Regions from separate parts of the Duganella sp. S19_KUP01_CR8 genome, predicted to be linked through region 1. Evidence: predicted binding sites of a transcription regulator. Region 1 holds the regulator's gene; the other holds the start of a gene.
What was found. Region 1 encodes FliA, which starts transcription of late flagellar genes. Its sites were predicted from a motif close to CTAAAGTTTNNNNNNNNNNNGCCGNTA; they were not measured.

Region 1 (3,409 bases):
TCCCAGTTGGACGGGAACAGCGTGTTGCGGATCGGCTGGTTGTCGGTGTGGCCTTCGACCTGCACCTTGTGATCGTCGTTTTTCAGCAGGCCGGCGACGGCGCGCAGCGCTTCGGTCGATTCGTTGGTCAGGCGCGCCTCGCCCGGATCGAACAGCACCGAGGCATTGATCTCGACGCTGACGCCGCGGCTGTTTTGCGTGACCCGCACCTTGCCCTCCTTGACCAGGGGCGCCAGCGTGGACAACAAGTCCTGCGCCAGCTTGGTCATCTGGGTTTTTTCCTTGCGCAGCAATTCGGCGTGGCGCCGCAGGTTGGGATTGGGTATCGGCAGGTTGGGCACTTCGGTGTTGACCGGCTTGGCCGAGCCGGCGCCGCCGAAGGCGTCGCCCAGCGCCACCGACAGCACCTTGTAGCGGCCGATATTGACCACCGAGATCGCGTACATCACCACGAAGAAGGCGAACAGCAGCGTGATGAAGTCGGCGTAGGAGATCAGCCAACGCTCGTGGTTCTCCGGTTCGTCGTCGAACTTCCTGCGGGCGCGCCGGTTCTGCATGTCAGTGTTCCCGCATCAGCGTGGCGATGCGTTCGTCGATGACGCGCGTGTGGTCGCCGGTGGCGATGTCGTAGAACACGGCGGCGGCGATTTCCTGCTGGTGCACCGCCTGCGTGACGATGGCCTTGAGCTTGTTGGCGATCGGGTAGAAGAACAGGTTGGCCAGGCCGACGCCGTAGATCGTCGACACGAAGGCCACGGCGATGCCGGAACCGAGCTTGCTGGGATCGGTGAGGTTTTCCATCACGTGGATCAGGCCCAGCACCGCGCCCAGGATGCCGATGGTGGGCGAATAGCCGGCCGCCGATTCCCAGATGCGCACCGCCTGGCGTTCCTCGGTTTCGTAGGCGGTGATTTCGGTGTCGAGGATCTGGCGCAGCTTGTCGGGGTTGATGCCGTCGACGATCAGGCGCAGGCCCTTGGTGTTGAACTTGTCCTTGGAGGCGAGCATGTAGCGCTCCAGCGACAGCAGGCCGTCGCGGCGCGCCGCCAGGTTCCAGGCGTTGATGTCGCGCGCCAGCAGCACGCGGGTGTCGGCCGGCGGCGCGAACACCAGGCGCAGCATGCGCAGGCCGCGCACGAAGGTCTGGAACTTGGTCTGCAACAGCACCGCGCCGAAAGTGCCGACCACGACGATCGCAAACGCGGCCGGTTGCAGCAGCGAGGATAATTTTCCACCCTCGAGCGTCTGGCCGATGACGATGCCGGCCAGCGCCAGCAGCACCCCGGCTACGCTGGCCCAGTCCAAGACCGCTCCCGAAGTGAGGCGCGCAGACGCGCCACGGCCTGCGTATGCAGCTGCGATACGCGCGATTCCGATACGCCCATCACGGCGCCGATTTCTTTCAAGTTGAGCTCCTCTTCGTAGTACAGCCCCATCAGGATCTTTTCGCGCGGCGGCAGCGCGTCGATGGCGTCGATCACGGCCTGGCGGAAGTCGCCGTCCAGCAGCGAGCGCAGCGGATCGCTCTCCTCGTCCGAGCAGTAACGGTCGAGGAAGCTGTCGTTGCCGTCGTCGTCGTGAAAATCTTCGTAGTACACCAGCTGGTGGCCGCCGCCGTCGGACAGCATTTCCTGATAGTCGGCCAGCGACAGCTTGAGCATCTTGGCCACTTCCGACTCGGTCGGCGGATGGCCGAGGCGCTGTTGCAGCGTGCTCATCGCGGTTTCGATCTTGCGCATGTTCTGGCGCATCGAGCGCGGCAGCCAGTCGCTGTTGCGCAGCTCGTCCAGCATGGCGCCGCGGATGCGCAGCACGGCGTAGGTTTCGAACTGGGCGCCATGGGTGTCCTCGTAACGGCTGATGGCGTCGAGCAGGCCGATCATTCCGGCTTGCACCAGATCGTCGACTTCGACGCTGGGCGGCAGTTTCGCCTTCATGTGGTGGGCCAAGCGCTTCACCAACGGCATGTGCTCCGTCAGTAAAGAATCCTTGTCCACTTTCCCTTTGACCGTGTACATAGCCGTTTATTATTGGTTAAGCGCTAAAATTGTGATGCTCCCTTAACGGAAAGATGGCGAGCCGGCCAGCGCGAAGCGCCCCGCCAGTTGACGAAACGCGACCGAAGCCCCGGCCAGCGGAAACGCATCGACCACCGCACGCCCCAAGCGTGCCGCGCGTTGCAGGTATTCATCCGCCGGCACCGACCCCATCGAAACGAGATTCACCGCCAGGTATCGGCTAGCTGCCTGTGCCATATTATCGTATACCACCTTTGCTTCCGATTCGGAAGCCCCGGTGACCAGAATTCCAAACGGCCGGCGACCCAGCTCCTGGTTCAGGCGCTTGATCATACTGTACGCGGCCTTGATCGAGGTAGCGCTATTCGATACCTGCACCACGATTTCCGAGCTGGCCATGACCGGCACCGGGAAGGCCACGCCGTCGAATTCGCCGTCGACGATGACGATGCCGGTCTGCTTGGCCAGCACGTCGAAGGCCTTGGCCAGGCGGCGCGTCTCGTCCGGGCCGCTGCGCGCCACGCCGCGTGTCATCGACGCCACAGCAAAGCCTTGCGGCACCTGGTGGATCACCTGATTCAGCGCGCACTCCTGGCGCGCCACGTCCAGCAGGCTGGCGCCGCCGTCCACGCCCAGGCGCGAGGCCACGCCGTGGGCGCTGGCGCAGGCGTCCACCAGCAGCACGTCGTTGCCGGCGCGCGCCAGCGAGGCGCCCAGGTTGACCAGCATGGCGCCCTTGTCGTCCTGCGGCGTGGCCGACAGGAAGGTGACGATGCGGGGCTTGGGCCCCGCCAGCATGCGGCGCAGTCCCTCCGCCTGGTCGAAATCGAAATTAGCCAAGGTGCACCTCGCGCATTGCTTGCTCGTGCTGGCCGTTGCTCATCAGCAGAGGCAGTTCGGCGTCCAGGTATTGGGTGTTGACGACATCGCGTTTCAATTTGAAAGCGCGGTCGATCAGGTAGGCCGGATCGGCCAGGTGCAGGTCTTCCGGCACGCGTTGGCCGTTCGACACGTAGAACAGATTGAGTTTTTGGCGGATCACCACGTCCAGCACGTTGCCGATGGCGGCCGCTTCGTCCAGCTTGGTCATGATGCAGCCGGCCAGGCCGCTGCCCTGATAGGCGCGCACCACTTCGTTCAGGGTTTCCTGGGTGGCCGTGGCGTTCAGACACAGCAGGCGCTTGACGTCGGAACCGGCGCCTTGCAGCATCGACACCTGTTCGGTGACCATCTGGTCGCGCTGGCTGACGCCGACCGTGTCGATCAGCACCGTGTGCTTGTTCTTCAATTCCTTGAGGGCGATGCGCAGGTCGGCTTCGTCCTTGACCGAGTGCACCATCACGCCGAGGATCTTGCCGTAGATGCGCAGCTGTTCGTGGGCGCCGATACGG
Region 2 (3,409 bases), on a different contig from region 1:
TCCGGCTTGGCCGACCCAACCGCCGGCGACGGCTCGGTGCAGTTCACCCTGCGCGGCGACAACTCGCTGGAGGCGGATTCGACCTCGACCGGCGTGACGATTTCGGCCAAGGTCAAAGGCGGCGATCTGTCGGCAGTGGCCCAGGCCATCAACGCGCAGAGCGGCACCACCGGCATCTCGGCCGCCATCAAGACCAACACCACCAGTGGTGTCAAGGAATTGCAACTGACGAGCTCGTCCGGCGCCGACATCGAAATCAACAACACCAACGCCGCCAGCGACGATCTGTTGGCCAAGGCGACCACCCTGGTCCGCGGCACCGACCAGCCGGCCGTGGGCAGCACCGCCGCCGTCAAAGCCTTCGATCAGGCCGGCCCGGCGAAAGACAGCGCCATCACCATTGGCGGCAAGCTGAACTTTTCGTCCGACAGCGGTTTCTCGATCGCTTCGGCCGCGCCGACCACCACCATCGTCAACGGTTCCACCGGTTCGGACCTGCAATCGGTGGCCAAGGTCGACGTGTCGAGCGTGGACGGCGCCAACAAGGCCCTGAAAACCATCGACTCGGCGCTGAACCAGATCAACAGCAACCGCGCGGCACTGGGTGCGATCCAGAACCGTTTCGCTTCGACCATCTCGAACCTGAACACGACGACGGAGAACTTGTCCGCTTCGCGTAGCCGGATTCAAGATACCGACTTCGCGGCGGAAACGGCCAACCTGACTCGCGGCCAGATCCTGCAACAAGCTGGTACCGCCATCTTGGCCCAGGCTAACTCGCTGCCGAACGGCGTGTTGTCCCTGCTGCGTGGCTAAAATCCGGGTAGGAGTTGACGCGGTAAGGTCGCTCTGACTAGGTTCCCCGGTTGATTTATTCAGCCGGGGATTTTTCACAAAGGAAGCATCATGACTATCGATACCATCGGCTCGGCCTCGCAGGCCCGCCCCGTAGACCGTCCGGCCGCCGCCGTCGGCGACGCCAGCGCACAGTCCGCGCGCGCGCCGGCCACGCCTGTCGAGACCGCCTCCGCCGTCAAGGGCCCGGCCAACGTGCCGACGCTGGATCAGGTCCACCAGGCCGTGTCGCAGCTGAACAAGTCGGCGCAGGCCAAGTCGCAGGGACTGGAATTCTCGGTCGACAGCGACACCAAGCGCACCGTGGTCAAGGTGGTCGACCAGACCACCAAGGAAGTGTTGCGCCAGATTCCCTCGCCCGAAGCGCTGGAAATCGCCAAATCGCTGGAATCGAACTCCGGCACCTCCGGCTTGCTGATCCAGCAAACCGCCTGAAGCGGCCGCGCTCGCGCGCGCCGCTTTTTCCTCATCCATGGCATCCTGATTCAGGGAACGCCAGCTTGTCGTGTTGCACAGGATCTGACGGGCCGCGCCCGTGACGCAGCCGCATCGCCGCTCCACTACGCCCTGCTGCCCCGCCCCCGCTGCCCGTTTTTTCAGCTTTGCCTGAACTGGCAGGTATTCTCCCCTCTCAAGTCCGGTTTGATTCTGCCGATATTGTCTTATATTATTGCTTTACTTAGGAGCACATCGTGGGCATCTCTACACCGGGCATCGGCTCTGGCATTCCGGTCGACTCCATCGTCAGCAAGCTGATGGCGGTCGAATCCGCGCCGCTGGCCGATTTCGACAAGAAGTCGGCCAGCTATCTGGCGCAGGTGTCGGCGTTCGGCAATCTGTCCGGCGCGCTGGGCAGCTTCAGCGGAGCGCTGGCCGGACTGACCTCGGTGTCGAGCTTCCAGACGCTGGTGAGCACGCCCAGCGACCCCTCCGTGATGACCGCGACCGCCGGCAGCACCGCGCAGCCGGGCACCTATCGGGTCAACATCAACCAGCTGGCGCAGGCGCAAACGCTGGCCTCGGGCGGCTACAAGACCACCACCGCCGCCATCGGCCTGGGCGCCAAGACCACCATCAACTTCTCGCTCGGCACCGTCAGCGGCGGCAGCTTCGGCCTGACCGGCGCCCAGCTGGGCGCCAGCCTGTCGAGCGGCGGCCTGACGCCGGGCTCGCTGAGCATCAACAACACCGTCATCGCCAGCGACGGCACCACCCGCAGCGCGCGCCTGCTGGCCGACGCCATCAACGCCAAAAGCACCACCACCGGCGTCTCGGCCAAGGCCGCGGCCACCGTCACCAGCGCCACGCTGTTCGGCGCCGCCGGCGCCTCCAGTTTCGGCGATGTCGACACCAGCGGCGGCGGCAGCTATTCGCTCAAGGTCGGCGGCGTCGAAATCGCCGCCCAGGCGGCCGGCACGGCCGGCGGCGGCGGGGTCACCGCCGCCGCGCTCGATGCCGCGCTGGCCCCCAACTCGGCCGTGGGGCGCGCGCTGGCCGACGCCAACATCACCGTCAGCGGCACCGCGGTCGGCGGCGACCTGCAATTTCACAATCAGGACGGCAGCAACATCGCCGTCGCCGAAGCGGTCACGGGCAGCGTCACCGGCGGCATCGGCAACAGCGGCGCCGCCAATATCGGCTCCAGCACCACGGCCGTCGGCTCGATCTCGCTGATCTCGGCCGACGGCAGCCCGATCAGCGTCGGCGGCACCAATCCGGCCGGCGCCGGCCTGACCGCCGGCGTCGGCGGCGCCTACCTGGGCGCCAGCTTCGCCGCCGACTCGACCCGCACCAGCGGCAACGTCGTCATCGACAGCAGCAACAACACGCTGCAGGGCATCATGGCGGCGATCAACAAGGGCAACTTCGGCGTCACCGCCAGCATCGTTTCGGATGGCGCCACCGGCGCCAGCGCCACGCCCAACCACCTGATCCTGACCTCGACCGCCACCGGCGTCAGCTCGACCATGAAGATCACCCTGTCCGGATCGGGCGGCAACCCGCCCGACCCGGACCTGGTCTCGCTGCTGGGCTACGACCCGGGCGGGGTGCAGAGCCTGAGCCAGAAGACCTCGGCGGCCGACACGCTGGCCACCGTCAACGGCATCGCCGTCACCAGCTCCAGCACCAGCATCAGCGGCGCGGTCACCGGCGTGAACATCAGCGCCCTCAAGGTCGGCAGCTCGACGCTGTCGGTGAGCAAAGACAGCGGCTCGCTCAGCACCTCGGTCAGCGGCTTTGTCAAGGCCTACAACGACTTGAACAACCAGATCAAGCAATTGGGCGCGTATGATCCCGACACCAAGACCGGCGGCCCGCTGCTGGGCGACACCACCTTGCGCAACCTGCAGGCATCGATCCGGCGCCAGCTCGGCACCTCCATCGCCGGCCTGCAAGGCACCAGCCTGACCAACCTGTCGCAGATCGGCATCTCGTTCCAGAAAGACGGTTCGCTGACCTTGGACAACGCCAAGTTGCAAAAGGCCGTCACCAACAACTTCAACGACATCGCCGGCCTGTTCGCGGCAGTGGGCCACGGCTCCGATCCAGAGGT

Region 2: a site for FliA is predicted at 1,486-1,512, ahead of fliD (flagellar filament capping protein FliD). Genes of this name have one in related genera too.

The regions. Positions count from the first base shown of each region.
Region 1 is NZ_JAQQPR010000008.1:26,907-30,315, forward strand. It holds gene motD (flagellar motor protein MotD) at 1-557, opposite strand, end outside; gene V6M89_RS10000 (flagellar motor protein) at 559-1,305, opposite strand; gene V6M89_RS10005 (RNA polymerase sigma factor FliA) at 1,287-2,018, opposite strand; gene V6M89_RS10010 (MinD/ParA family ATP-binding protein) at 2,061-2,858, opposite strand; gene flhF (flagellar biosynthesis protein FlhF) at 2,851-3,409, opposite strand, start outside.
Region 2 is NZ_JAQQPR010000050.1:19,400-22,808, forward strand. It holds gene V6M89_RS29305 (flagellin N-terminal helical domain-containing protein) at 1-816, shown strand, start outside; gene V6M89_RS29310 (flagellar protein FlaG) at 907-1,290, shown strand; gene fliD (flagellar filament capping protein FliD) at 1,548-3,409, shown strand, end outside.